DNA from 2 places in the Ensifer sp. ENS09 genome. Region 1 is predicted to be linked to the other one. Evidence: riboswitches for the same ligand, from Rfam matches in the RefSeq annotation. Region 1 holds a riboswitch; the other holds the start of a gene.
The links. A riboswitch is a leader RNA that binds a small molecule or an ion and turns the genes downstream of it on or off. The one in region 1 is predicted to bind cobalamin.

Region 1 (14,744 bases):
CGAGCGCGACTGGGGTCGCGGCCGTGACCGCCACTGGGACCGTGACCGCCGCGGCCGTTGCGCGCCCTGGATGGCCGTCGACAAGGCTCGCGACCGTGGCTTCCGCCGCGCCTATGTTGCCGACGTTTCCTCGCGCCGCGTCGTCGTCGAAGGCCGTCGTGACGGCTACCGCCAGACGATCGTCTTCGCAAACGCCCGTGGCTGCCCGACGATCGGCCGCTGGTAACATCCAAGCAATCTTCCCGCCTCGTCTCCCCCGGCCGGCGGAAGAATGGCCCCTCATGCTACGGCGTGGGGGGCTTTTTGTTTGTCATGCCGCTCGGGTCACGCAGCCTTCTCCGTCGTGGCGTGACGGAGGCGTTGATCCCTGACGGGCGGCTAGCATCCGGAGCCTGTCTTTACCAATGCGGGACCGCCTGCTGGCGCGGACACGCGGTTCGCCTTTCTCTTGATGATTGCCAGCGTTGCGGCGCGACGTCAGAGGGACGGCTCGGTACGATCGTCGAGGCGGGCGTCCCTCTTTCCGGTCTGAGGCCGCGCAAACACAGGCCTTATCGAAGGGCGTTGTTGACGCTTCTTGACCGGCTCGACGATCGCGGGCGCCTACCGAACGACCGTCTCCCTGCCTGCTGATCTGCGGTACCTGACCTACGACCTTACGGCCTGGCCGCGGCACAGGCCATCCGGTCAAAAGGCGCCGCGCCTTATCCCTAAGACAAGCGGACGCTCACAATCGGAGACGGGGGCGCGGGAGCTGGCGGGTGCGGTTTGCCCGTGCACCAACGGTCACCAAGGCAGCGGCCGGCGACAACTGGCCATCGGCCGGTCTGGCCCGGCGAGTGGCGGCTGAGGAGCAACAAGCGTTCCCCAAACGAACTTGCCCCTGGCGCCGGTTCCGGAGCCAGGGGCAAGGAAGATGCGAGGGCCCGCGCTCATGCGGCGAGCCTTGCTGGAAGCTTACTGCTTGATTTCGAAGGTCACGTTGACCGTCACGTTGTAGCTGTTTTCGCCGGTCGCGACCGGAACTGAGTCGGCGGCATATTCCTTGGCCATGCCGGCACGCATCATCGGCACCGGTTCGGGGCGGAAGCCCTGCTCGGAGATGTTGACGATCTTGCCGACCGAGACGCCGGCAGCTTCGGCGAGCACCTTGGCCTTCTCGACGGCATCGGCAACGGCGGCCTTGCGCGCTTCGGTGATCACGGCTTCCGGCTTGTCGTTGGTGAACTGCACGCCGCCGCCCTGGTTGACGCCAAGCGAAACCGACTTGTCGATCACTTCGCCGAGCTTGGCGAGATCGCGAACGCGGACGCTGACGCCGTTCGTCACCTGGTAGCCGATCAGTTCCGGCGCGCGGTTGCTGCCGTCTGTGTTGGTCGGATAGGTGTATTGCGGGTTGAGCATGAAGCCGCTCGTCTGCAGGTCGCGATCGGCAATGCCGCCGTCCTTCAGCGCCTTCAGCACTTCGGCCATGGTCTTGTTGTTGGCGTCCAGCGCTTCGCGCGCGGTCTTGCCATCCTTGACGACGCTCAGCTGCAGGACTGCCATGTCCGGCGCGGTCGTCGCGCGGCCTTCGCCGGCAACGACGATGGTGGCCTTGTCCTTGTCCGTCTCCTGCGCCTGAGCGGCGGCAACGCCAGCAAAAGCTGCAGCGAAGGCGGCGATCGAAAGCGTGCGGGCAGTGCGTGTGGAAATCATCTTCAATGTCTCTCCGGTTGTTCCGTCCCAAGCGTCTTCTTGGCTATCGATTGTGTGAGCAATGCGGCAATGGCTTGTCCGCAAAAAGGTTTTCCGCTAGAGCCTTGGCCACCCCGCAAACTGCCATTGGTTCGCGGGCCTGGATCAAGACGGTGCCACGCCTCGTTCAGAAGCGCAAAGGCCACCGTAGCACTTAAAGTTGCTGCACCCCGTGTCTTATCCTTGGACCGTTACGGTTTAAGGACAGGAGCGGATCCAGAGTGGGCCTGTAGCTCAATGGTTAGAGCCGGCGGCTCATAACCGCTTGGTTGGGGGTTCGAGTCCCTCCGGGCCCACCACTCAAAAAATCCAGCTTGTCATGTACATCCAGCTTGCCAGTTCGCCTGAAACGGGCACGCTCGGCTGCTTGATCGCGGCTTTGCGGGTGGGGGAGTGTTCCAGTGCTGACAGGGCGATCGCGTCCCATTGGTTGAGGATATGCTCGGCGTCGTAGCGCCTGACATTGGCTTCGGCGTTGGCGCCGAGGCGGGCGCGGAGGGGCCCGTCGGCCATCAGCTTGGAGAGGGCGGCGGCCAGGGCGTCGATGTTGCCGTTTTCGACGAGGATGCCGTCTTCGCCTTGGGCGATCATGTCGGTCGGGCCCCAATCGCAGGCAAACGAGACGACGGGGAGGCCTGCGGCCATGGCTTCGAGCAGGGCGATGCCCCAGCCTTCGTAGCGGGACGACAGAACGAAGAGGTCGGCGGTCTCGACCCAGAGGCCGGGTTTCGGCGTAACGCCCGGCATTTCCACTCGCTCAGCAAGGCCAAGCGCGTCGCGCTGGGCTTCCAGCGCTTTTCTCGCTTCGCCTTCGCCCCAGATGACGAGCTTCCATTCCGGGTGGTCACTGGCCACCTTGGCGAAGGATTCGAGGAGCAGGTCGAAGCCTTTTTGCTCCGTCAGCCGGCCGACGGCGGTGAGCACATTGTTGCCGCGCTTCTTTTGCCAGCCGGCGGGCAGGTTGATGGCATTGGCGATCACCCGCCCGTGGCGGCGAACATCCGGCGGGAAATAGTCGAGGGCCCCCTTGGTCATGGTCACCAGCGCAAAGGCGCGGGGGTAGAGGCGAAGCTGCAGCCATTTCCAGAAGGGGCCGAAGGGCTGCACCGCCGGGTTGTTGCGCTCGGACACGATCACCGGAAGCCTGAGGCCCCGTGTTGCAAGAAGCGCCAACACGTTCGTGCGCGTCAGGAAGCTCAGGACGAAGTCGGGACGAGTGCGGCTGATGGTCGAGCGCAGCCGGTAGAGCCTTCGTGCCACCAGCCAGGCGGCACGCAGCTTGCCGGCCTTCTGGGCCGGCACGTCGAGCCGCTCGATGGCGACGCGTGGATCGAGCCGGTAATAGGGGGCGGAGGTTGGTGCTTCGAGCGTGATCACCGTGACAGCGCAGCCGAGGCGGGCCCAGTGGCTGGCAACGAGGCTGACGACGTGCTCGGTGCCGCCAGCGCCGAGTGCGGAAACGATGATGGTTATGCGCGCGCCAGCGATGCCGGCGGCTCCGACGATGTCGGTACCCGTGCCCTGATCCAATTTGGATTGCCCCTCGCTCTCCCCTTCTTATTATTAACAACTCCTTAAATTCGCGCAATGGGACTTTCGCAGTGTGGTAAACACGCCGGCGCGCAGCGATCGCGGCTTCCCGGCCGTCCGGGTCAGGTGGCGGACCTTGAAAAGTTCTCAACCGGTGGGACGATTGCGGGCGCCGAGCGCCTGCGGCGCGCGCAGGAGGAGGGGGAGGTTTCGGGCAATGCCGGTCGGCGATGCGCTTGGGGCGGAGGATCACAAAAAAATGCCCGCTGCAGGCGGGCAGTTTTGGAGTGGGCGCATACGCTCAAACATGTTGCGCCTCGCTCCAAGGTGGCCGTCAGAGGTCAAGGATCTGTAAATGCGCGATAGCTAAAAATGGGGAATGAGGGAAATCCTTCATTCCGGCCCGCCGGCCGTGCTGCGGATTTCGGTGACGAGCCGGCGGCGAGGTCGATTTTTTTCTCGGGGGGTATCAGCCGTGGCGTCAGCCGGAGATTGCCACCGGGCGTGGTGGTGCGGAGGCGGCAGAGACGGATCGCCGTTCGCCGATGGCGCGATACGGACGCCTCGGCAAGCCTTTGCTTTTCCGAAATTGTTTCGCTGATAGCCCACGCCGATGCTGTGCGCCTGTTGTCCGCAAGGCACCGACGTCCGTCAGCGCATGGCGAAAGTGGCCGGCACAACCATGGCGGAAAACTCCGCGAAAGGAATTTTTAATTTAAGCAATGAATAATGAAGTAGGGGGTTGAAGATCGCCGCCTTTTCGCCCTATGGAAGCCCCGGGCGGCTGGACCGCTATTCGAAAGGACGTTTATGCGAATCAAATCCGCATGTGCCGGCGCAAGCCGCACCGCCGTTTCGGGTTTCAAGTTTCTCGTACCGACAACATCAGTTCTCAGCCTCCTGCTTCTGTCCGCCGGCTGCTCGTCGACGGTCATCAGCGAAACGCCGCTGTTTGCTTCGGGCCATTCGAGCGCCTATGCGAGCCCGGCGATCAAGGTTCGCAAGGAAGCGAAGGATCTGAAAGTCGCCGAGGCGGACGAGGATATCGTCGAGCCAGCGCCGACGCGCAGACGCACGACCGCCTATCTCGGCCGCGCACCCTACATCTGCTCGCCGAGCGGCTTCGGGCGCACGTCGCACTGCTTCCTGAGAGCATCGCTCTAACGGCCTTTCGCGTTCGGGAAGCCGGGCGCAACCGATCATGGAGATTGCGCCGGTCGACAGCCGTGGCGGTCGGCGTTTTCGCCATCCGGGCATGATGCCCACGGCCTCGCGGTCGCACAGGTTTCCAGCGCGCAGCAAGCCATGTCTGATTTCATGCGGTGCCACATGTGGCCTGCCGGAGAATATCGTTGCCTATTGCAGTTCCAAGATCGGTCCTCGGCGCTGGCGCGTTGGTGCTTCTGGCGGTTGCCGGAGCCACCCCGGCCTACGCGCAGGATCCCTTAGACGGTATCGACCGAACGATGACGACCGCCGCCATCACGCCTGAGGCAAGAGGGCGGGAAGCGCGGACGGTGGAAATCGGTGTCTACGACCCGCATGACGCGGTCGCAGACAGCGATGCGCTGACGCTCGAGCATGTCTTCGTCTACTGGCAGAAGCCGGATCGGGCGCAGCTGAAGCGGAAATTCGCGAACGCGGCACGACAGGGGCGGGCGCTGATGCTGTCGGTCGAACCCTATACCCACGCCGCCGACTGGCGCGCCGGTGGCAACCGGCTGTTTGCCGATATCGGCAAGGGCCGCTTCGATCGCGAGATCACCGACATTTGCACGCGCGCCGCCGATTTCGGCGGACAGGTCTACATTCGCTGGGGCCATGAGATGGAAGAGCCCGGCGAGCGTTATCCCTGGGCGCGCCGCGACAGCGAAGGCTACAAGGCGGCGTTCCGCTATTTCGTGCGCAAATGCCGGGAACTGGCGCCGGCTGCACGCTATGTCTGGTCGCCGAAGGGCCACCGCAATCTCGCGTCCTATTATCCGGGTGACGATGTCGTCGACGTCGTCGGCATCCCGATCTGGGGCCTGCAGAAGATGGACGTCGACTATTGGGGCCGCGAGCGCCGCTTCGGCGAAGCGCTGAAAGAAAAATACCAGCGGGTATCGGGCTTCGGCAAACCGGTCATGATCGCCGAGCTCGGGGTATCCGGCTCGGCCGATTACAAGCGTGCCTGGTATGCCGAAATCCTTGACCAGCAGACCTATCGCCGGGCCTTTCCGCTGCTGACGACCGTTGTCTTCTTCAACGACAAGGAGCCGTACAAATGGCCGCTCGGCTATGGCGCGCCGGACTGGCGGCTCGACAAGGCGGCGCTCAAGGCGCTTGCCGACCGCGGGCAGAAAGAAGCGGCCGAACTCGCGGACTGATCGCCGCGCGCGACTTTAAATCTTGCTGATCGCAGCAGAGACGCCTTCGGTCGGGGCGACGCGCCGATCGTCCTTCGGCGCATCGTGAAAGTTTCAAACTCCGAGCCCTTGATGTGCCGGACCACGCTTGTGGTTCCGGATCATCCTGGTCGCCGGATCAGGCCAGCAACAGGCCCGATTCCCGGGCGGCTGCAGCAAAGCAGCGGCTCGCCCGGTCCGTACTCGTCAATCCATCCAGCGCATCCAGGCAACGCCTCAGGGCTGCGCGATATTCCCGTCCACGACGGCCCGGCCATTGCCGGAGCAGTTCCACGGCCTCGAACACCGTTCTGACCACAGTCTGCCGTCTCGCCGATAGTTTCAGGGGGATGGGCGTGGGAAAGAGTTTCTCGCTCATTGTATTCCTCGTTCACAGTCTTTTCGAGCGAGAGGGCAACGCGAGAGCGACGGGATGGTTCCACGTTGCCGGTCGATTTTTGTCCGTGCCGACGGCAGGCGGCGTCTCTTCGGCTTTGCGAGCGGGATCTTTTCGCGGGCGCATCTTCGCCGATGGCGGACGAAGGGACGCGCGGCAGGAAGCGATGTGGCGTTCGGACGGATGTTGAAAAGTTTCGAAAATCCAGGCCCGGCGCAGGTTGTGGCCGCCTAACGGGACCACTAGGGTGCAAGCGGGATCAGAGTTCCAGTGCAGCCTTCAGGTCGGTCGATTTCAGAACGCGCAGGTCGAGGTCGGCTTCGATATGGTCGATGTGGTGGACCATCAGCCGTGCGGCTGCGTCGATGTCGCCGCGCTCGATGGCGTTGACGATCTCGTCGTGTTCGCTGTGGCCGCAGCTCGAAACGGTCGATTGTCCGTAAAGTGCGATGACCAGCGAGGAGCGGGCGACCAGCTCATCCATGAAGCGGCGCAGGATCGCGTTGCCGGAGAGGTCGGCAAGCGCCAGGTGGAAATCGCCCGATGCCTTGATCTCCGCACGACGGGCCGATTGGCCGCGCTGTTCGGTCAGTTGCCGCTCGGCTGCCAGCATGCGCCTCAGTTCGGCAATCTCCGCCTTGCCGATCCGGGCGGCGGCGGCGCGCACGACACCGGGCTCGATCAGCCGGCGGGTCGCAAAGATCTGGCGCGCCTCGTCGATGGACGGGTGGGCGACGAAAGCACCGCGGTTCTTCTCGACGTTGACGAGCCCTTCATAGGACAAAGCCTGCAGAGCGGCGCGCACCAGGGTGCGGCTGACATTGAAGAGTTCGCCGACGTCGCCTTCCGAAAGCTTGGTGCCAGGCGCAAGCCGCCGCTCGACGATCGCATCGCGCAACGTATCGCGGATATGCTGACTGCCGATGTCGGTGGTCGGGTCGGTGGCCAGTTCGGCCTGATGGGGCGTGGTGGTCAAGGACATGAATCGATCCGCGAAGCAACGCGCCATCTTATCGTCGGACGAGGCGAAGGGAAACGACAATCTGACGCGCAAAGGTTGCGTGGGATTGCGCGGGATCGTCAGGTCAGGCGAGGCTACTTGTCGAGTTCCGGATAGACCCGGTCGAGGAAGCCGGGCCGCAGTTTCTCGCCGACCAGGCAGTCGGGGGCCGGGAAGGCATCGACATAGCGTATCGTCGGCGGCGGTTGCAGACCGCTGACTTCGAGCACCAGTTTCTGGCGGATCGCGATGGAAAAGTCTTCGGGCTCGTGCACCGGCAGCACGAAGGAGCCGGGGCCGCCGATGACACATTCGGCATAATACTGGTCGAGCGGGCCGGTGGAAACCGACGGGCGGATGAGGATCGCGAGCCCGTTGATGGTGATGCCGCGCGCGATCGCGGTCTCGCGGGCCGGAAGCACCGGCGGGCCGATGTTGTTCGGCCCGTCGCCGGAGATGTCGATGACCCGCCGCACGCCGCTGTAAGCGTTGGAATCGATCAGTGCGGTGCCGTAGGTAATGGCGTTGGAGATCGAGGTGCCGCGCCGGGTGCCGACCGGGCGCTGCTCGATCAGCTTGGCGAAGGCATCGGCGTCGGCGGCGGTGTCGATCACCCGCCAGGCGACGACGGAGGATTCGTTCACCGTTCCGGCCCATTCGAAATAGCCGATCGCGATGCGGCCGAGCTGGCCGCTTTCGACGGCATCGAGAAAGTCGCGGTGCCGCAGCGCCTCGACATAGCCGGCCCGCTGGATGCGGGCTTCGTCGAGATCCATCGAGCCGGACATGTCGACCGCCAGGATCAGTTCGACGTCGACATTCGTCGCCTCGGCGGTCGATGGGCTCGGGCCACCACTCAATGAAAGGAGTAACGCCAACACGCTCAACATCGCTTCAACCAGTCATTGCGCGCGGTCAGATTAGAAGACTGTAACACAAGATTGGATTTCGGCGACCGTTTGGGTGTAGTTGGCCTTCACTAAAGAGTGATTTTGCCGGGTCATGCATGAGCCCGGATGCCGGTCGGGAAAGGCGGGATGCAGCAGCGTAGCGAAAATACCGAGCGATTTCAGATCGATCGATTGCAGCAGGCGGCGTTCGGCTATTTCCTCGAACATTCCGATCCGGTCACCGGGCTGATCGCCGACACCGCGTTGCCGGGCGCGCCGGCGAGCATCGCTGCGACCGGCTTCGGCCTTTCCTGCTACCCGGTCGGCGTCGAGCGCGGCTGGCGTTCGCGCAGCGATGCGGCGCGGCGGGTGGTGACGATCCTGCGCTTCCTTGCCCAAGGCCCGCAGTCCCGCCACCGGCAGGCGACCGGCTATCGCGGCTTCTACTACCACTTCCTCGACATGCGGACCGGCGAGCGCGCCTGGCAGAGCGAGCTTTCAACCGTCGATACGGCGCTGCTGATCGCCGGCGTCCTGACCGCTTCCGCCTATTTCCGCCGCGATGATGCGGTCGAAGGCGAGATCCGTGCGCTTGCTGACCGGCTCTATGCGCGGGTTGACTGGCGCTGGGCGCTCAATCGCGGCGATACGCTGACGATGGGCTGGCGGCCGCCGGGGCGGTTTTTGAAACATCGCTGGCGGGGCTATAGCGAAGCGCTGCTGCTCTATGTGCTGGCACTCGGCGCGCCCGAGCATGCGATCGAACCGGAGCATTATGCGGCCTATGCCGAGGCCCATGACTGGATCCCCGTCGAGGGCCGGCCGCACCTTCATGCGGCGCCGCTCTTCATCCATCTCTTCCCGCAGGCCTGGCTCGATCTGCGCGGGCTGGCCGACCGACCGATGCGGGAGCGGGGAACGGATTATTTCGAAAATACCCGGCGCGCCATAGCGTTGCAGCGGGACCATGCGCGTTCCAATCCCGGACACTTTGCCGGATATGGCGAACACCTGTGGGGTCTCAGCGCCTGCCATGCGCCGCGCGTCCGTGTGCGCCTTCGCGATGGCCGCCAGCAGCAGCTTTTCGGCTATGTCAACCGCGGCGCGCCCCACGGCCCTGATGACGGCACGCTCGTGCCCTGGGCGCCGCTTGCCTGCCTGCCGTTCGAGCCTGAGGCGGCGCAGGCCTCTCTCGCGCATATGGCGGAGAGTTATCCCGGACTTCTGAACGAGGGGCGGTTTCCCGGCGGCTTCAACCCGAGCCTTGGTGGCGGCGGGCCGGAGGGCTGGATCGATGCGCGGGTGGTCGGTCTTGACCAGGGCCTCGTTGTCATGATGATCGAGAACTGGCGAAGCGGCCTTGTCTGGGCGCTGATGCGCGGCATACCGGCGATCCGCCTCGGCCTTCAACGAGCCGGCCTCGACGGTGGCTGGCTGCGGCAGGGGGAGGGTGCGCGTGGCAATCCGCCCGCATCCAGCGCCAAGGGGTGAGGATGGGCGACGGAGACGGCATGCGCTTGAACGACCACCGGCCGACAGCGGAGATCGCGGCCCCCTTTGCGCAGCAGGCGCTGGCCGTCGCGGACCATCTGCGTGCCCAGTTTCCGGAGGCTGCCGTCTCGCTCGGGTCGGCGGCGAGCGAATTCAGCGCGCCGGACGACTTCTGGGCTGCGGGCAGCGCTGGCCTTGAGGCGGGGCTCGCCTATCAGGATTTCTTCGGGGTCGGCATGACCGACCGGATCCGTGCGGCGCATCTGATCGCCTTCTATAGCCGTCAGCTGAGCGTGGTCCTTGGCGCGTTCCATCTCGGTGCCGGGCTGCAGCTGGAGGTCGCCGGGATTCGTTTCGAGGATTGGGCACGGCTTCACCGTGGTGCCGAAGTCGCGGGCAAACGCTATCGTTTTTGCCTCCAGCCGCCGGCGACGGAGCGCAAGGGTCGGGAGGAGGACGTCAGCGTTTTCGAACAGGGCTTCATCGCTCATCTGACGCCCGTCATTGCTGTCCTGAAGGCACGGACGGGCCTCTCGAGCGGGGCGCAGTGGCGGCTCGCGGCGGATGCCCTGGCTGGCGCGTTCCTCGAAATCGGCCGTGCGATCGGGGATGAGGCGCGCGGCATGGCCGAGGCGCTGGCAATCGTCAAGCGGCCGGGCTCGCGGCTCTATTCTGATGAGCTTTGCTACGAGCAGATTGCGGCCGTCGATCCGGCAAGTGGTGAACACATTTCGCGCCAGTATCGGATCCGCTGCGGCTGCTGTCTGTATTTCAAGACGGAGGGCGGCAGCTTCTGCGACACCTGCGTCCTGCTGGAGCCGGAAGATCGCCGTGCGCGGCTGGCGGCGCATCTCATGCAAAACGGCGGGGCCTGAACCCCGCCGTCGGTTTGCTGACAATCCGTGATCGGCGATCACTATGCTTTGACGAAGCGCTCGTTGATGAAGCCGGAGACGACGCCGAGCACGATCCAGAAGGCGAGCGTGGTGGCGAGTGCGGCAACCGCAAACTCTGCGCCGAGCACGGCCGGAACGTTGCTGGTGATGTCGAGCGGCTGCGGCGCACCATAGACATGGGGCGCTGCGATCAGCACGAGACCCGCGACCTTGGAGACGATCTCCTCGCGCAGGACGACGAGATAAAGGCCGACGGCCGAAAGCGCCACCGTTGCGAGCCACCAGGTCTGGCGGTCGCCCAGTTCGGCGGCCGGAAAGCCAGGCAGTTCCGGCGGCAGGCCGATCGCCGGCAACATGTGCACGGCAAGCCAGCCGCAGGCGCCCCAGAGCGCGCCGTTCCGAAGCGTGATCGGGTAGCCGATCACCAGGCTGACGCCGGCGAGCAGCAGGCCGAAGCCGGAACCGGTGACGAGGTTCGCGATCAGCGTGCCGGAGAAGCGGCTCATGCCGAACATGATGCCGCCGTCCTCGTGCTCGCCCTCATGGGCATAGGCGGGCGTGATCGGCGACAGCGCGTCGAGCAAGGCGCCGAGCGGCGACACGGCTTTGAGCGACGAATGCTGGTCGTGGTTTTCCGCGGCAGGCTGTGCCGCACCCGGCTGGGCGGCGGGCTGTTCGGTGGGGGCCGGAGCCTCGCCTTCGAATTCTTCCGCATGCAGGATCAGCGGCGTGACGCGCAATTCCTGGGCGCCGGTCATGAAGACACCGGCAATCAATCCAGCCACGATCGCGGCCAGAAGCGTTCTGACAATCATCTTGAAATCCCTCGATAACGACAAAAGCCACGCGCTGCGGCGTGGTCCTTGAGCCTTCCCATTTTGCCTGTGCTGCGGATGGCTTTCGCACGCCGGAAAAACCGGAATGCACACAAACCGACATCCGGCTCGTGCCGGATGCGTTCAGGTCCGCAGATTGTTCGATGCGGAACGTTGTTCACGTTCCGAGGCATCGGTCAGTGGCAGGGGAAGCCGTAGGAGTGGCGGGTGTCGTGCGCCGTGTCGTGCAGCACGGCCGAGTTGGCAAGGCCGGCGCCGAAGACGAGGAATGCGCCGATGAAGAGCGCGATGACGCCAGCGGTCAGACGATCGCTGAGGGAGAGCGGGGTGCTCGAAATGGTAGACGTAGCCATGACAACCTCCGTGATGGCATCGGGAAATTCCCGGTTGGGCCCTATGCCCGCATCGAGTGGCAGGTTTCCTGGCTCACGGCGTTGGGCTCGATGCCCTCGATCTGCCTCGCCTTCCCAGCTCGGCCGCCCTCTCGCGGTCTTGCCAGTGGCTTCTTCCGGATCGCTCCGGAACGGTGGATCGACGTCGCTCTACAGTCGCGGGGTCGGCCGTGATTTGAATGCCCAGATTGGGTCCATCCGTCACATTCCCGTTTACTCCCGAAACACGTTCGCGTCCCGGGAACCAATCGATCCCAGATGATTAGGATTGTGTCATGGAGTTGTCAATTGAGTGCGCGCCGCCGCGCGGTCCATCCGCGACAAAATCCTTGATGGTCATGCGTTTGTAGGCCTCGACGATCTGGTCGCCCTCGGCGCGCTCGACCGAGACCGCAAGCCGCATGGTGCAGTCGCCGAGATGCATGATCAGGAAGGCGGCGCTGTCGATTTCCTCGCGCGGCGTCGCCGGCACAAGCCGGGCCCAGACATCGGCAAGCAGCTTTCCGCCGGCGCGGCTTTGCGCAAGGTCGATTTCGCGCAGCGCCTTGTCGGCCTGCATCGCCGACCAGATGTCGCGCATGACCGGCTCGGCGAGGAACATCTCGTAATAGATGTCGAACAAGAGCGAGAAGGCGTCGCGCAGCTCGGCGATCGAGGTCACCTTGGCCAGTTCGGCCGCGATACACTCGTTGCAGACCGCATTGTAGCGCTCGGCGAGCGTGCGCACGATTGCCGCCTTGTCGGGGAAGTACTGGTACAGCGAGCCGATCGAAATCCCAGCCTTCTCAGCGACTTCGCTCATGCGCATGGCGTCGCTGCCCTTTTCCTGGATGAGCGCCGTCGCGCAGGCGAGGATCTGCTCGACGCGCTCGCGACTGCGCTTCTGGCTCGGTGTCCGGCGCAGTGCGGGCTCGTCGTCGGCGGGAAGCGTGGCGGGGCTTGCATCTGGAATCATGAGTAATGCTCACATTTTGACTTGACTCCTAAAATACGAGGATTTATCACATTTGCAAATGTGAGAGATACTCATATTTTTTGGTGGAACCTCAGGAGGAAACGATGTCTCAGAAAATCACACTGGTTTTGGGCGGTACCGGCAAGACGGGGCGGCGGGTGGCCGAGCGCCTTCGGGAGCGGGGCATAGCGGTCCGCATCGGTGCCCGTTCGGCGTCGCCTTCGTTCGATTGGACGGATGAGGTGACCTGGGCGCCGGTCCTTGAAAACGTCGATCGCATCTATGTCTGCTTCCAGCCGGATCTGGCGGTACCGGGCTCCGTCGAGGTGATCGCCAAGTTCTCGAGCCTTGCCGTCAGCGCCGGCGTCAAGCGGCTGGTGCTGCTGTCGGGGCGCGGCGAGGACGAGGCGGAAGCGGCCGAGCGCGCGCTGCAGGCCTCCGGCGCCGACTGGACGGTAATCCGGGGCAGCTGGTTCTTCGAAAACTTCGACGAAGGGTTCCTCGCCGAGGGTGTCTTGAGCGGTTCCGTCTTCCTGCCCGTGGACACGGTGACCGAGCCTTTCATCAGCTGCGACGACATTGCCGACGTCGCTGTCGAAGCGCTTCTCGACGACCGCCATGTCGGCAAGGTCTATTCGCTGACCGGCCCGCGGCTGATGACCTTTGCCGACGCCGTGGCCGAAATCGCCGCGGCTGCCAACCGCCCGATCTCCTATCAGGCTATACCGGTTGCCGACTTCGCTGCACACTTGCAGGCCGACGGCGTGCCTGATGACTATGTCGAGCTCATCCGCTATCTCTTCACCTCGGTGCTCGACGGGCGCAATTCAAACCTGACGTCCGATGTCGAGCATGTGCTTGGGCGGCGTCCGCGTGACTTTGCAGCCTACGCTCGGGAAACCGCAGCAACTGGTGTTTGGAGTCTTGCCGCATGATCCCCCTGATCCCCGCTCTGGCGTTTGCCGCCGCGATCGGTTCCGGCCTGATGGCCGGGCTGTTCTTCATCTTCTCGGTCTGCATCATGCAGGCCCTGTCGCGGCTGCCGCCGGAGCAGGGGATCGCTGCGATGAATGCGATCAACGTCGTGATCCAGAACCCGATCTTCCTCAGCGCCTTCATGGGCACGGCGTTGCTCGCCCTGGCGCTCATCGTCGTCGCCTTCCTCTCGGGCGGTGAGGGCCGGTGGTGGCTTGCCGCCGGCGGTGTCGCCTATGTCGTCGGCGTGCTGCTGGTGACCATCGTCTTCAACGTGCCGATGAACGACGCGCTCGCCGCGGCAGCCCCCGGTCAGGCGGCGACCGATCTCTGGCATGAGCGCTATCTGACCGATTGGGTCTGGTGGAACCACGTGCGCACCTTCGCGTCGATCGGCGCGCTGGCGTTCTTCATTGTCGGTTTCGCCCGCGCCTGACGAAAAGCGCCGGCAAGTGGATCCTTGCCGGCGCCTGCACGCGTCTTGACCTCTGAGCCCATCCCGCCGTCAGGGCTTGGGAATACGCGCGTCATACTGCGCTTCAAGGTCGGCAAACTTGCTCCAGAAGGCCGCCGGCTTTTCGCCTTCCAGCAGCGCACGCAGAATGTCGAGATGCACGTGCCAGCCGGCGGAGAAGCTGGTCATGATGGCGCGGTCGGCGATGCGCTTGTGGGTGACGACGAGCAGCACCTTGTCGCCGCGGGGGCTGAGTTCGAAGCGGACCTCCGAGGGCGTGCCGGTTTCTTCGTTCCAGGTGTAGGCCAGCAGCCGCGGCGGCTCCCAGGCGAGCACGTGACCGTAATTGCGCACCTCGCCGGCGTGCTCGGCATATTTCTGCGGTGGCCGATCGTCTTCCGCTGTCAGTTCCGAGTGGCGGAAGACGTGCTCGACCTCGGCCCCTTCCTTCGACCCGATCGTTCCGGACGCCATCCAGAGCCGGCGCTTGCTCTCCTCCGTCAGATAGGACCAGACCCGCTCGATCGGGCCGGGAAGCAGGCGCTCGATGCGCACCGCGTCCGGTGCGACGACACGGCCGTAATCGGCGCCGGCAAAGGCTGTGGCAGACGAAGTCATGGCTTATCCTCCGAATCAGTTTGGTTGGTGGCGTCTTCGGCGAGAAGCAGCGCCTCGAGTACGTCGATGCGGGTGCGCCAGAAGGTTTCGTAGTGGCGCATCCACTCCATGCCTGCATGCATCGGCCCGGCATCGAGCCGGCACACATGCGTGCGACCTTTCACTTCGCGGCGCACCAGACCTGCT
Region 2 (14,744 bases), 520 kb from region 1:
CGTGCGCGTCGCGCCGCTTCTCGGGCAGAAGCGGCTCGGCTTCCACCTCGAGCGTGAATTCACCGTCTGGCTGCGCGGGCTCGCGCTTTCCATCGTCCCGGCCTCGATCGTCACAGCGATCCTTCAGTATCGCCGCGTGTCGGATGGGCAGCCAGCCGGCTACGACGAGCGCAAGGCACGGGTCGAGGGCAAGCCGATCTCCGGTGTGCGGCTTGCCGGCGGCATTGTCGCCACACTGTTGGCACCGATCCTCCTGATTATGTTGTTTACGGTCGTTCTCAACCAGATCCCTATGTCCAAGAAGGACTTGGACGTCCCGGCGTCGACCCGATGGATGAACCCGGAAACGCTGGGCGAAGCCCGCTTCGATCGCCCCTTCAAGGCCGACACGTTCAAAGGCGCCGGAAACGTCAATACCTATTTTGAGGCGCAGGACCTGTCGGTCACCATGCTCTTCGAACACGACATCAATGTCGGCACAGGCGTCGGCTCTGCGGAATATGCCAGGACTTGGGACGCCGACCTGCAGAAATTCTTCACTGTCACATCGCCCTGGCGGCCGCTGACGATCGACGGAAAGCGTGCCTATCGCGCATCGGCCGCGTCGGTGGGCAATGCCGCGGGTGATATCGAGCTGACCTTCGTTTTGACCGACGCAGGGGCCTGGCGAATTGTCGTTTACGCCGGTGCTGCAAAGCTTGCCGATCTCGACATCGAGCGAAACGTGACGGCGCTGTTTGAAACGATCGATTGAAATGGGGCGCCTTGCACGAACGGGCTTGCCGGGTCGCGGCGCATGAATTTATCCGCGCACGGGCGCGTGAGGTTTGGGGGAAGAAATGACGCTCTGGCATTATGCCGTCGGCAGCGAGGAAAAGGGTCCGATTGACGAAACGGAGCTCCTTGCTCTGGTCAGGACGGGCGCTTTGGCGCCTGACACGCTGGTCTGGCGATCGGGCAGGGGCGACTGGATGCGCATCGCCGACACGCCCGAACTCATGGCGGAGCTCGAACCGGAGCAGCCGGCGGGCGAACAGCGGCACGAAACGTTGCCGCCGATCCCGAGCCTGCCGCTGGCGCGGCCCTGGGCGCGATTCTGGGCTACGACGCTGGACCTCGCCCTGCTGTTCTATGCGGCGAACCTCATGCTCACGTTCGCGGTCCTTCTTCTTCTTCCCTGGCCAGTTCTGCAACTCTATTATCAGGAGTGGCGCATCGCCATCCTTGCGGCGGCAGTATTCGCGAGCGCCACGATCGCCGTTGTGCTGCGCGCGTTCATCATGGCGCTGTTCGGGACTTCGCCCGGCAAGGCGCTCTTCGGCATTCGTGTGGTGCAGCTCAACGGGCAGTCCCGTGGGCTGTTCCATCTGACCCGCGAGCTGATGATGTGGCTGAAGGGCCTGGCACTGCATATCTTCCCGCTGTTTTTCGTCACGCTCATCCTGCAATACCGCCGTGTCGCGCACGGCGAGCCTGCCGGTCATGACCGGGGACGGGCCCGGGTGGAAGGGCGCCGGATTTCAGGGACGCGCTTTGCCGCCGGTGTCGTGGTGGCGCTGCTTACTCCGGTCGCATTGGGCAAGGCCATGGACCCGGCGGCGACCTGGATGGTTGCCGCCCTGACCCCGCCGCCACCGATGCAGACCTTCGTCAATCCAGTGACCGGCAGGCAGGCGACGTTCGAGGCGGCCTGGGTCGTCGAGGATCTCTCGCGCGACAACATGCTCTTTGCGATCAGCTCGGACCAGGCAGGCGGCGGCATCTATTTCGGGCACGAGCAAATCCCGGCAACAATGGACGAACGGCAATATGCCGAGGTTCTGGCCGAGCTGCAGGCAAGGGCGGGATACGAGGCGAGCGCAGACTGGGCGCCGGTGATGATCAACGGCCAAGGGGCGATGCGCCTGGCGATGAAGTCGACCAAGGAACCGGACACCACCGCGGAGATCACCATTGCACTGCGTGGGCGAGACGCCTGGCGGATGGTTACCTTTCTGATGGAGGGTAAGAAGCGGGACGAGGCGTTCGCTGCGCTGGAGGCGGCCGTATTCAGGACCATCGAGTAGCGAGGCGGCAGGGCTGCCACCTCGCCGCCGGGCGACGCCGCGCAATCGATGCGCTTCGCACTCATGCCCAGATTTGTCGCTGAGGTGAATTCCGATTTGCCGAAACATGGGTTACGTCTTGTGTGAACTTCTGCGCGGATCGCGCGTTCCGGCTTTTGTCAGCCGCACGTTCCGTCCCGCCCAGTCCCTTCGCTGAACCCGGATATTGCATGACCGCCGATCAGTCCCTCGCGTTTATCGTCATCGGCGCCATGATGGCCTTCTTCATCTGGGGGCGGTTTCGATACGACGTGATCGCCTGTTCGGCGCTGATGCTGGCGGTCGCCGTCGGCATCGTTCCCTACGATCATGCCTTCGATGGTTTCAGTGACGACATCGTCATCATCGTCGGCAGCGCCCTGATCGTCAGCGCGGGGGTGGCGCGCTCGGGCATCGTCGACGCCGCCATCCAGCGGTTCCTGCCGAACATCTCCTCGGTCCGGGCGCAGCTCGCCCTGCTGGTCATCATGGTGACGGTGCTTTCCGCCTTCATCAAGAACATCGGAGCGCTGGCGATCATGCTGCCGGTCGCATTCCAGTTTGCCCGGCGGTCGAATGTTCAGCCTTCCGCCTTCCTGATGCCGATGGCCTTCGGCTCGCTGATCGGCGGGCTCATGACCCAGGTCGGCACGTCGCCGAATATCGTCGTCTCGCGCGTGCGCCAGGAGCTGACCGGCGAGAGCTTCACGATGTTCGACTTCACACCCGTCGGCGCGACGCTGGCGCTGGTCGGCTGCATCTTTCTGCTGTTTGCCTACAAGCTGGTGCCGCAGCGCACCAGCCAGCAGATTTCCGTGCATTCGGCGATCGAGATCACCGATTACACCTCCGAGGCGGTGGTCGCCGCCGGTTCGCCGGCGATCGGCAAGGCGCTCAGCAATCTGGTGAAACTCGGCGACGGCGGAGCCGTCGTCATCGCCATATTTCGCCGCGGCCTGCATCTGGCGCCGCTGCCCGACGTGACGCTCGAGGCCGACGACATCCTGCTTTTTGAAGGCGACCCGGGGGCACTCGATCGCATCGTCTCGCAAGGCAAGCTGAAGATTGCCGGCGACCGCGCACCGCATGGTCGGGAAAAGGCCGGCGACGAAATCGAGGCGATCGAAGCCGTCGTCGGCAGCGGATCGCCGCTCGAGGGCATGTCGGCGCAGCGCCTGGCGCTGTTCAACACCCACAATATCAACCTGCTTGCCGTCAGCCGCCAGGGCGAGAGACTGAAGCAGCGGCTCGGCAGCATTCGCTTGCGGGCAGGCGACATCATCGTGCTGCAGGGCGCGCGGCGCGAACTGACGCTCTTCCTCCAGGACTTCGGCTGTCTGCCGCTGGCGCAGCGCGAGATCCTGCTTGGTACGACGCGAAAGGCGCCGCTGCCGCTTCTGGTTCTTGCGGCCGCCATGGGCTCGACGGCGGTCGGTCTCGTGCCGGTGCCGATCGCCTTCTTTGCGGCGGCTCTTGCCATGGTCGTCTTCCGCATCATCCCCTTGCGCGACTTCTATCGCTCGGTCGATGGGCCGATCCTGGTGATGCTGGCGGCGCTGATCCCGGTCAGCGATTCCTTGCGCACGACCGGGGGAACCGATGTCATAGCGCAGTGGCTCGGCACGGTTGCGGCCGGCCTGCCGCCGGCCGGCGCGCTGACGATCATCCTGCTCGCCGCCATGGCGGTGACGCCTTTCCTCAACAATGCCGCGACCGTGCTGGTCATGGCGCCGATCGCCGCCAGCTTTGCTGGTGCGCTCGGCTACAGGCCGGAAGCCTTTCTGATGGCGGTTGCCATCGGTGCCGGCTGCGATTTCCTGACACCGATCGGTCACCAGTGCAACACGCTGGTCATGGGGCCGGGCGGATACAAGTTCAGCGACTATCCGCGCCTCGGCCTGCCGCTGTCGATCGTGATCGTCATCGTCAGCATCCCGGCGCTGATGCTGGTCTGGCCGCTGCGTTAGGTGCGTGGCGGGGCTGGCTGCTGCGGACACGCGTGCTCTCGCAGAAATAGCCGTTACCGTGTACAGGTAGACGCGCGGTAGTGCCGCCGCAGGCTTGCCTATCCGTGAGGACCAAAGGGAGAAGACGGTATGAGCCCCAAGCCCACCGGCCACGTCAGTGGCAACGACCTGATCCTGACGCGCACGTTTCGTGCCCCCATCGACGATGTCTGGACGAGCGTGACAAGGTCCGAGAGCACCGCGCTGTGGTTCGGGCGCTGGGAAGGCGAGGCCGGTCCCGGCAAGACCGTGCGGCTGCAACTGCTCCATGAGAAAAGCCAGCCATGGACGGATGTCTTGATCGAGGAGTGCGCTGCGCCGCACCGCCTGGTTGTGGTGATGAAGGATGACGCCGGCGCGTGGCGGATCGAGCTGACATTCACGCAGAAGGGCGATGAGACCGAGTTGCAGCTGCTGCAGACGCTGAGCGACCCGAAGCTCGCAGGAGACGTCGGGCCGGGCTGGGAATACTACCTCGACATGCTGGTCGCGGCGCGCGCCGGCAAGCCCCTGCCGTCATTCTCGGACTATTATCCGTCGCAGAAGGCGCATTATCTGGAAGGCGTCTAGACCGAGCAGGCCGCCAATTGGACGGTCGTGTTCCATACACCGTTTGTGGCGTTGCCACTGCGGGCCACGCTGTTGTGTCGTAATGAGCGCGCGCGCCGCGGCAGCGGCGCTGTCCAGGGCGCTCCCTCACGATCGCAATTTGCTCGGAGCGGCACCGCCCCGAACCTCCCCGATTACGCCAGCACGGTGACGAGCACCGCGCCCCAGAGCGCGAGGAGAACGTTGCCGATCGCGTAGCCGAGACCGTAGCCGAGGGTCGGGACCTTGCTTCCGGCCGCCTCCTGCACGGCGGCAAGCGCCGGGGCCGACGTGCCGGCGCCACAGCAGGTGCCGGCGAGCACGCCTTCGTTCATGCGGAAGACCCAGCGGCCAAGCGCGAGCGCCGCGACATGCGAGATCGCGCAGATCAGGAAGCTGGCGATGACCAGTGCCGGGCCGGACTGGACGAGGCCGGCAACGAAGCTCGGGCCGGCGGAGATGCCGACGCAGGCAATGAAGGCGCAGAGCCCGACGCTGTCGAAGAACCAGAGCGTCGCCTCCGGCACGAAGCCGAAGGTGCGCCGCACCGAGCGCAGCCAGCCGGCGCAAAGGCCGGCAATCAGCACGCCGACGGCGACGCCGAGGCCGATTTCGAGCGCCCCGAGCTTCAGGGCGGGGATGCCGATGAGGCCGCCGAGGAAGATGAAGACGCCGACGAAAACCATGTCGGTCGCCGTCGTCTCACGGTCGGCATAGCCCAGAAGCGTGGCCGCTTCCTCGACATGGCGCCTGGCGCCGGCAATCGACATCACATCGCCGCGGCGCACCGTCAGCCCGGGAAAGATCGGGATCGGCTGGCCGGCGCGCAGAATGCTGCGCAGGAACACCGAGCGCGATTCCGGCTGCTGCCGCAGCTGCCACAGGCGTTTTCCGGCGACATCCTTGTTCGTCACCACCACGTCCAGCACTTCGACGGGAATGTCTAGAAGGGGGCGGTCGTCGATTTCGGTGCCGATCCGGCTGGAATATTCGACGAGGAAGCCGCGAAGGCCGGCAACGGCGATGACGTCTCCGGCCTGCAGGCGCTCCTTGGGTGCTGGGGTGATGATCTCCTCGGCCCGGCGGATCTGCTCGATATAGGCCTTCTGGTTTTCGGGGACCTTGGTTTCCGCTTCTGCAACAGTCAGTCCCACCAGGGCGTCGGCAATGACGAAAGCGCGCGCCTCGATCTCGCGGCGCGCGGTATCGCCGCCATTCTGCGGGGCGATCTTGAGCTCGGCTTCGAGCTCGGCGCAGGCGTCCTTCAGGCTGCGGCCGAACATCCGCGGCGCCAGTTGGGACTGGACGAGGATGGCGGTGACGACACCGACGAGATACGCGACCGCGAAGCCCGTCGCCACGGCGGATTCGAACTGGCTTGCCGCCTCCGGCGTCGGTGCCGTCTTGCGGAAGGTGTCGATCGCAACGCCGACGGTCGCCGATTCCGTCGCGCCCCCGGCAAGAACGCCGGCGGCCGTGCCGAGGTCAAAGCCGAAGAGCATGGAAAGCACGATCGCCACGCCGAGGGCGACGACGCAGAGCGTTACGGTCACGGCGATCTGCGGCAGGGCATCGGCGTTGAGGCTCTGGAAGAATTGCGGGCCGGTGCGGTAGCCGATGGCAAAAAGGAAGAGCAGGAAGAAGGCCTGCTTCACGTCGTTTGAAAGCTCGGCCCCGGTCTGGCCGATCAACACGCCGGCGAGCAGGCAGCCGGTGACCGCGCCAATCGTGACCCCGAAGACGGTGATCTTGCCGATCGCGTAGCCGATGCCGAGCGCCAGGAACAGGGCGAGTTCCGGATGCGCGCGCAGAATGCTGAACAGGTGATCGATCACGCGGTGTTTCCTCTCGGTGCCAAGCCGAAGAATTCCGCTTCAGCTGGATAATGCGCTGGTTGCTGGGCCGGCGGAAGACGGTCGCCAGCCGGAAATGCGGAGATGCTTGCAGGCCGAAGGAAACGCTGGCCAGGCGTTGGGGAGGGCGGCCGACGGTTGCCGGCCGCCCTTGGTGGTCAGCTGATTTTCAGGCCTTTCGCCGCCTGGTAGGTCTGGACGTAGCCGCGGGCGACCGAGCGCACGGCGCGACCGATCTGCGAATAGGCGTCGTCATTGAGGTTGGCGAAGGAGACGCGCGCCGACCAGCTCGGCGCGTCGAAGCCCGAACCGTTGAGCAGCACGATGCCGTGGTCCTCGGCAAGCCTGAAGGGGATGTCGAGCGGGTGGATGTTGTCCTTCACCCAGGTGACGACATCCTCACCGACATATTTGCGCAGCCAGAATTCGAAGTCGATGATGCCGTAATAGTAGTCGAAATAGATGCCCGGATTGGACTCGACCCCCATGCCCTCGATCAGGTTCCAGAACCGCTTGGTGCAGATGGCCATGCAGGCCTTCTGGTAGACCTTGTCGACATCCATCAGCTCGACCAGGCTGAAAAGCGACATCATCACCTGTTGCGGCAGCGACAGGCCGGCGGTGTGGTTCAGCGCCACGTCGCGGCTGTCGGCGACGATGCGGTCGATGAACTTCACGTCGCGCGGCTTCGGCGTCATCGCCTTGTAGCGCTTTTCGAGGAGCTTCTGGATCGGCTCGCCATGAGCCTTGATCTTCTCGTCGAAGATGTTGTCCTGCGCCACCGCGATGACGCCGAGGCGCCAGCCGGTGCAGCCAAAATACTTCGAGTAGGAATAGACGCCGATGGTGTTGCGCGGCAGATGGCCGAGCAGCGACTGGAAGCCCGGTACGAAGGTACCGTAGACGTCGTCGGTGAGCACGATCAAGTCAGGGCGCTTCTTGGTAACGAGATCGACGAGGCGCTTGATCGAATCCGGATCCATCGCAACGGCGGACGGGTTGCCGGGGTTGACCAGGAAAAGCGCCTTTACCTTGGGGTTTTCGAGCGCCTTGATGTCTTCGTCGGTGAACTGGAAGCGGTCCTCCTGCTCGGCGCTGACATTGATGGTCTTGAGGTCGTAGTCCTCCAGTTCCGGCATTTCGAGATAAGGCGTGAAGATCGGCGTGCCGAGTGCGATCGTGTCGCCGGCGTTGAGCAGGCGAGCGTTCTTCAGGGCCTTGAAGATGTAGCACATGGCAGCGGTGCCGCCTTCGACAGGGTAGAGATCGAATGTCGCCCTGGGTCGATGGCCGGCGCACATCGCCCACATCAGATATTCATGGGTGATGATCTCGTTGTGGTGCAGCGCGCGGTCGGGCACCGGATAGTTGTCGCCGATGATCGAATCCGTCAGCTCGTGCACAAAGGCGTCCGGATCGAAGTGAAAGGTCTTGATCGCGTAGTTGACGGCGTCGGAGAGCGTCTTTGCCGGCGGAACGCCTTCGTCCTCTTCGTCCCAGTCGGCGGTGCTTTGAAGCAGCTTCTTCGTCCACTTCTCAAAGCGGGCATGGGCTCCGTCCTGCGGCGGCATGCCGGCGACACCGGCCTTCGGATCGTAATAGGCGCGCTTGGCTTCGGTCAGCGCGAACTGGCCGAGAAGGAAGAAGGCTTCGCGGGCGCGCGTCGCCGTCCAGTTCGGGTTGCCGCGGCCGGCATTGAGGAAGGCCTTGGCGGCCTTCTGGGAGCTCGTCTTGGCGAGCTTGATCAGTTCGTCCTTGATTTCGAACGGGCTGAGATCGGAGATGCTGTCGTAGAATTTTCTGTCCAACATGATCCACACTCCCTGTGATCTGTGAATTGTGATCGGTGGTCCCGACTGTCGCCCGCCTCAGGCGAGCATGATGACGATGACGAGGCCGAAGATGGTGAGCAGCGTGTTGCCGATGGCGTAGGGCATGCCGTAGCCAAGGGCGGGAACCTTGCTCTTGGCCGCCTCCTGGATCATGCCGAGCGCTGCCGTCGTCGTCCTGACCCCGGCGCAGGCGCCAAACAGGATCGCCGGGTGGAACTTGAAGACGTAGTGGCCGATGAGCACCGAGGCGATCATCGGGATCGAGGTTGCCACCACGCCCCAGATAAACAGCGATATGCCGACCTCCTGCAGACCCGCGACGAAGCCGGGTCCGGCGCCGATGCCGACGACGGCGATGAAGATGTTGAGGCCGAGCGTGTTCATCAGCCAGAGCGCCGGCGACGGGATCCGCCCGAAGGCGGGGTAGGTGGTGCGCAGCCAGCCGAGCACCAGGCCCGCCAAAAGCGCGCCGCCGGAAGTCGAAAGGCCGATCGGGATTCCGCCGATCGTGATCGTAAGCGCCCCGATCATCGCGCCGATGAAGAGCCCCCAGCCGAGGAAGGCGATATCGGTCGTCTCGACGGGACGGTCGGCAAAACCGAGCGCCTTGATCGCGGCTTCGACATGCTGCTTGGCCCCGCCGATGGTAACGATGTCGCCGCGCTCGACGGTGGTCCCGGGCAAGACCGGGATCTCGACCAGCGAGCGGATGATCTTGCGGGCATAGACGCCACGCGCCCAGTCCATGGTGCTGACTTCCGCAAGCGTCTTGCCGGCGAGCGCCTTGCTGGTCACGTAGACATCGAGGACTTCGGCTTCGGCATTCAGCAGTTCCTTGTCCTCGACCTCGACAAGCTTCGAATCGAGATTCTCGACGAGCAGGGCACGCCGGCCGGAGAAGGCGACGACGTCGCCGGGCTGCAGTACGGTGTTGCCGTCCGCTTCGATGATCTCGCTGCCGCGCCGGACCCGCTCGACATAGACGCGGATGCCGGGAAGCAGGTTCTTGACCGGCGTCCCGGTCAGGCCGCTTGCCGCATCGATCCGGTAGGCCCGAAGACCGAAGTCGTGGTAGGCGCTGGTGATGCCGGGCTCGGCGCTGGATGTGCCGCCGCCGAGCTTGGCCTCGTATTCCCGGCAGGCCGCCGGAAGGTCGATGCCGAGAAGCTTCGGACCGAGTTGGGCGAGGATGATCGCCGAGCCGATCGTGCCCCAGATATACGTGACCGCGTAGGCGATCGGGATCTGGTCGGAGAAGGTCTTGGCCTGTTCCGGTGTCAGCCCCAGCGAGTTGATCTGGTCCGTGGCGACGCCGATAGCCGCCGAAATCGTCTGCGAACCGGCATACATGCCGGCGCCGTAGCCGAGCGGAAGCCCGGCGATTAGCGCGCAGAGATAGGGAACGATGAGGCAGAGCACGAGGACCGAGAGCGCAAAGGCGATCTGTTTCGGCCCGTCGGTGCTTAGGCCCCGCACGAATTGCGGGCCTACGCCGTAGCCTACGGCGAAGAGGAAGATCAGGAACAGCGTTGATTTCAGGTCACCGGAAACCTGGATGCCCAGCTGCCCGATGAGAACGCCCGCAAGCAGCGTGGCGGTGACATTTCCAAGGTTGAACCCCGCGACCTTGATCGGACCGATGAGGAAGCCGATGCCGAGGGCGAGGAAGACGGCGACGGGTGGATAGGTCCGAAGCGTGTCGACGAAAAAATCGATGGGGTTCACTGCTGCTATTCCCTTCAGAAAGTTGAGTTGCCATCACTTCATTTCGGGATCTGCGCGGCTAAGTTGAGCTTGTTTTCGGATCTCGTCGATGCCCAATCTTAATTCCGGCAATTGTTGCCTCGGTCGTCGAAATTCTCAACCGGCATAGGGTTACGTGAGCGTAACGTATGTTACATTTCAGCGGTTTTACTTGGGGTGCGCACTCGCAGGCGCCGCGATGCGTCCGCCGCCTGCGATCGAAAGACGGATGCGCGCGGCCGGATCGCGCCGGAACTTCAACTCTGGTGTTGTAATTCGTAATGTTATCTCGCAACGTGAGGCATGAGGCGTTTTCTCTTGGCTATGCTTGAACATACGGCTGGAGGCGCAAGGAATGATGGGCCTTTCTGCTTGCGATAGGGGCGACAGAACTTCGAAGGGTCGAGATGAAACGCGGCATCGTCTCCGCAAGCGCGGCCGGTTCGTAAGGTGACGAGGAGGGGGAGCAATGATGGATGAGGTTATCCGTAGGCTGGGGGCGCTTGGCGTTCAGCTTCCAACGCCGCCGAAGCCGCTCGGCGCTTATCGCGCGGTGATCGAGGCGGGCGAGATGCTTCATGTCTCGATGCAGGGGCCGCTGCTCGACGGGCGCTTCGTGCATACGGGGCTGCTCGGGCGCGACGTGACGATCGACGAGGGGCGCAAGGCGGCCGAGCTGGCGGTGCTCAACGCGCTGGCGCAGATCCACGAACATCTCGGCCGTTTCGAGCGCATTCGCCAGATCGTCCGGCTGGAGGGGCATGTCGCCTGCACCGAGGATTTCCTCGATCATCCGAAGGTGCTCGACGGCGCCTCCGAGTTTCTGGCTGCCGCCTTTGGCGAAAGGGCCGGCCATATCCGCTCCGTCTGCGGCGTGCGCAACCTGCCGGGCAACGCCGCGGTGGCGGTGACGCTGACGGCCGAGCTCTTTCCGCCGGAGTTCTGAGGCGGCACGGCCGCCTGTCGGCCGCAAGGCGGATTCCGGCCGTGGAGCGTCGGATCGTGTCCGACGCTCAATTTTCGGCTTGCATGATGTAATGTTATTTAATAACGAATTGCGCATGACGATACGCCGCATGTTGATAGATCCTTCCCGCCTGTGCCGTGCGGTTGTCTCCCCCGCCGATTCATGCGAGGAAGGCGGTGATGGTGCTGCGTCCGCGACAATGCGGAGGCGGCTGAAAAGGGAACACGGAACGGACGACCCTGATGGGGCCGAAACCGTGGCTGCCCCCGCAACTGTGAGCGGAAAGCGCATTCACACCATGTCACTGGCGATCAGCCGGGAAGACGTGGATGCGCCACGACCCGCGAGCCAGGAGACCTGCCATCGAACCGATCAACCACAACGGACGGGGTGTTCCGATGGAAAAGAACTGGCTTTCGCACGACGGCTATCCGTCCTTCTGCCGTTTCGCCATCTCTTGCCGTCAGTCCGGCGGAGGGCAGGAATGGCTGAGCCGAATTTCCGACAGCACAAGATAACGGTCTGCACCGATTGCCGCTTCACCGGTGGCCCCTGCGCGCCCGGTGCCGAGCTGATCAAGCGGCTGAACGGCAGCATTGCCGCACTCGGCGCGCCGCTCGATCGTGACTTCTCGATTGCCGGCACGGTGTGCATGGCGGCCTGCACGCGGCCCTGCACCATCGCCTTCCAGGCGACGGGGAAGGCAACCTATCTCTTCGGCGACGTCTCGCCGGACGAAGACATCGACGATCTCGTACGCTTTGCCACAACCTATGCCGAGCGTGGCGATGGCATGACGCGGGCGGCCGAGCGGCCACGCGGGTTGAAAGGCAAGACGCTTGCCCGCATCCCCGCAGCGATGCTCGTTTCCGAAGACCTCGGCGGGCACTTCCAATGAGGGCGCGGGGAGGGATCAACCCATGAGCTGTACGGCGACGGGAGCGGCACTCAAGGTCGAGGGCCTCCACTGGGGGCCGCGCGCGGGGCTGACGCTGGTCAAGGACATCGGCTTTTCGATCGCGGCGGGCAGCCGGCTTGCGATCCTCGGGCCGAACGGTGCCGGCAAGACCTCGCTCCTGCGCTGCCTCTACCGGGCGGTGCAGCCGAACTCCGGCCGTGTTTCGGTCGATGGCATCGATCTCTGGTCGATCTCGGCGCGCGAGGCAGCAAGGACGATCGCCGTCGTCCTTCAGGAAATGCCCGGCGACTTTCCCTTCAGCGTGCGCGACGTCGTGATGATGGGGCGCATTCCGCGGCGGGAAGGCTTGAGCGGCTGGAGCGATTTCGACCGCGATCGGGTACAGCATGCGCTGGCGCATCTCGATCTCGCGCATCTTGCCGGTCGCCAGTTCTCGACGCTTTCGGGCGGTGAGAAGCAGCGGGTGCTGATCGCCCGCGCGCTGGCGCAGGAGCCGCGCATCATCATCCTCGACGAGCCGACCAACCATCTCGACATCCGTCACCAGCTCGAAATCCTCGAGTTGCTGCAGACGCTGAAGCTGACGATCGTCTCGACGCTGCACGACATCAATCTCGCCGCCGAGTTTGCGACCGACGTCGCGATCCTGACTGCCGGGCGGCTGACGGCCTTCGGCACGCCCGAAGAGGTGCTCAGCCCCGGCGAACTTTCGGCCGCCTTCGGCGTCACTGCCACCGTTCACAATGCCGCCGGCGGCGGCGCCCGATTTTCCTTTTCACTTCCTCGACAGGGATCTATTTCATGAAGATCAATATTGCCCCATTTTCCCTTCTTTTCGTGCTGGCCGCCGCCACGCCGGCGCTCGCCTATCCGGTCACGGTCAAGAGCTGCAACCGCGAGGTGACCTTCGACGCGGCGCCGCAGCGCGCGATCGCCAACGACGTCAACCTGGTGGAGATGATGCTGGCGCTGAGGCTGCAGGATCGCATGGTCGGCTATACCGGCGTTTCCGGCTGGAAGACGCTGGACGAGAAGCTGCGCGAAGGCGTCAAGGAACTGCCGGAGCTTTCGGAGAAGTATCCGACCAAGGAAGTGTTGCTCAACGCCGACGCCGACTTCCTCTTTGCCGGCTGGAACTACGGCATGAAGGTCGGCGGCGAGGTCACGCCCGAAACCTTGGCGCCCTTCAAGATCGGCGTCTACGAGCTGACCGAATCCTGCATCCACGTGATGGCCAAGGCAAAGCCGACGATGGACGACATGTTCGTCGATCTTCTCAATCTCGGCCGCATTTTCGGCGTCGAGGATCGCGCCGAGACGCTTGTTGACGGCTACCGCCGCCAGCTTGCCGAAATCACCAAGGCGAATGCCGGCAAGGCACAGCCGACACGGGTCTTTGTCTATGATTCCGGCGAGGAGAAGCCCTTCACCTCCGGCCGCTTCGGCATTCCGACGGCGATGATCGAGGCCGCCGGCGGCGCCAACATCATGGACGATGTCGACAAGAGCTGGGTGGAGATCTCCTGGGAGCCGGTGATCGAGCGCAATCCGGAAGTGGTGGTCATCGTCAACTACGGCGAGGTGAAGGCCGAGGACAAGATAGCCTTCATGAAGACCAATCCGGCATTCAAGAATGTCGATGCCGTCAGGAACGATCGCTTCGTCGTGCTCGACTATGTCGAGGCGACGCCGGGGCCGCGCAACATCGACGCCATCGCCCGTCTCGCCAAGACCTTTCACGGCGAAGGCCTGTAACCGATGCTGGCTGAGGATACGTCGGCTGACACCGTTGCGGTTCCGCGTGCCGCGTCTCAACGGGTGGCCCGCAGCGGTCTCGGCCTTGCCGCGGGCCTGCTGCTGCTCCTCCTGACGGTGACGGCCGCCGTATCGCTCGGCTCGGCGCAGATCCCGGTTGCAACCATCTGGTCGATCATCGCCAGCAAGATTTCGCCCGGTAGCGTCGAGGTCTTCTGGTCGGCGGGCCGCGAGAGCATCGTCTGGGACGTGCGCCTGCCGCGGGTGATGTTGGCAGGCCTCGTCGGGGCCGGACTGGGGCTGACGGGCGCCGTGCTGCAGGCGGTCACGCGCAATCCGCTCGCTGATCCGCATCTGCTCGGCGTTTCCTCCGGTGGAGCGCTTGGCGCGATCGTGGCGCTGCTGCACACCGGCATGATCCTCGGCCTTGCCACGGTGCCGCTCTTTGCCTTTGCCGGCGCGCTGCTCGCAACCGTGCTGGTCGCCTATGTCTCCCGCGTGCTCGGCAGCAGCGCCGACCGCCTGGTGCTCGCCGGGGTCGCGGTCGCCTTCGTCTTAACGTCCGTCGGCAACCTCATGATTTTCCTTGGGGATCCGAGGGCGACCCACACGGTCATCTTCTGGATGCTCGGCGGCCTTGGTCTGGCGCAATGGTCGCAGCTCGTCTATCCCGGCGGGGTGCTTTTCGTCTCGCTCGCCTGGCTGATGATACGGGCGCGCGAGATCAATGCGCTCGCCATGGGCGACGAAACGGCGATGACGCTGGGCATTCCCGTGCGCCGCTTCCGGCTGACGCTGTTCGTCGTCACCGCACTTCTGACCGGGGTGATGGTCGCCTTTTCCGGCGCGATCGGTTTCGTCGGGCTGATGGTGCCGCATTTCGTGCGGCTCCTGGCCGGCAGCGACAACGTCAGGGTCATTCCGCTTTCGGCCTTCTTCGGGGCGCTGACGCTCATCCTTGCGGATCTGACGGCCCGCGTCATCATGGCGCCGGAGG

Region 2: another riboswitch for cobalamin. It lies ahead of IB267_RS03690 (DUF1636 domain-containing protein); the one in region 1 lies ahead of IB267_RS06290 (CbtB-domain containing protein).

Annotation. Positions count from the first base shown of each region.
Region 1 covers NZ_JACVBP010000001.1:1,259,901-1,274,644, reverse strand. Annotated here, with positions in the region: gene IB267_RS06350 (hypothetical protein) at 1-226, shown strand, start outside; gene IB267_RS06345 (SIMPL domain-containing protein) at 958-1,698, opposite strand; tRNA gene IB267_RS06340 (tRNA-Ile) at 1,961-2,036, shown strand; gene IB267_RS06335 (glycosyltransferase family 4 protein) at 2,038-3,267, opposite strand; gene IB267_RS06330 (hypothetical protein) at 4,078-4,431, shown strand; gene IB267_RS06325 (glycoside hydrolase family 26 protein) at 4,620-5,636, shown strand; gene IB267_RS06320 (DUF982 domain-containing protein) at 5,794-6,033, opposite strand; gene IB267_RS06315 (GntR family transcriptional regulator) at 6,311-7,033, opposite strand; gene IB267_RS06310 (DUF1194 domain-containing protein) at 7,147-7,941, opposite strand; gene IB267_RS06305 (glucoamylase family protein) at 8,089-9,432, shown strand; gene IB267_RS06300 (ferric iron reductase) at 9,459-10,307, shown strand; gene IB267_RS06295 (CbtA family protein) at 10,349-11,143, opposite strand; gene IB267_RS06290 (CbtB-domain containing protein) at 11,341-11,517, opposite strand; cobalamin riboswitch at 11,558-11,820, opposite strand; gene IB267_RS06285 (TetR/AcrR family transcriptional regulator) at 11,819-12,511, opposite strand; gene IB267_RS06280 (NAD(P)H-binding protein) at 12,616-13,446, shown strand; gene IB267_RS06275 (DUF1772 domain-containing protein) at 13,443-13,922, shown strand; gene IB267_RS06270 (SRPBCC family protein) at 13,992-14,558, opposite strand; gene IB267_RS06265 (helix-turn-helix transcriptional regulator) at 14,555-14,744, opposite strand, start outside.
Region 2 covers NZ_JACVBP010000001.1:741,832-756,575, reverse strand. Annotated here, with positions in the region: gene IB267_RS03730 (RDD family protein) at 1-754, shown strand, start outside; gene IB267_RS03725 (RDD family protein) at 840-2,066, shown strand; gene IB267_RS03720 (SLC13 family permease) at 2,276-4,051, shown strand; gene IB267_RS03715 (SRPBCC family protein) at 4,181-4,660, shown strand; gene IB267_RS03710 (aspartate-alanine antiporter) at 4,834-6,513, opposite strand; gene IB267_RS03705 (bifunctional aspartate transaminase/aspartate 4-decarboxylase) at 6,690-8,342, opposite strand; gene aspT (aspartate-alanine antiporter) at 8,400-10,088, opposite strand; gene IB267_RS03695 (RidA family protein) at 10,576-11,052, shown strand; cobalamin riboswitch at 11,237-11,453, shown strand; gene IB267_RS03690 (DUF1636 domain-containing protein) at 11,558-11,971, shown strand; gene IB267_RS03685 (ABC transporter ATP-binding protein) at 11,994-12,797, shown strand; gene IB267_RS03680 (ABC transporter substrate-binding protein) at 12,794-13,747, shown strand; gene IB267_RS03675 (iron ABC transporter permease) at 13,751-14,744, shown strand, end outside.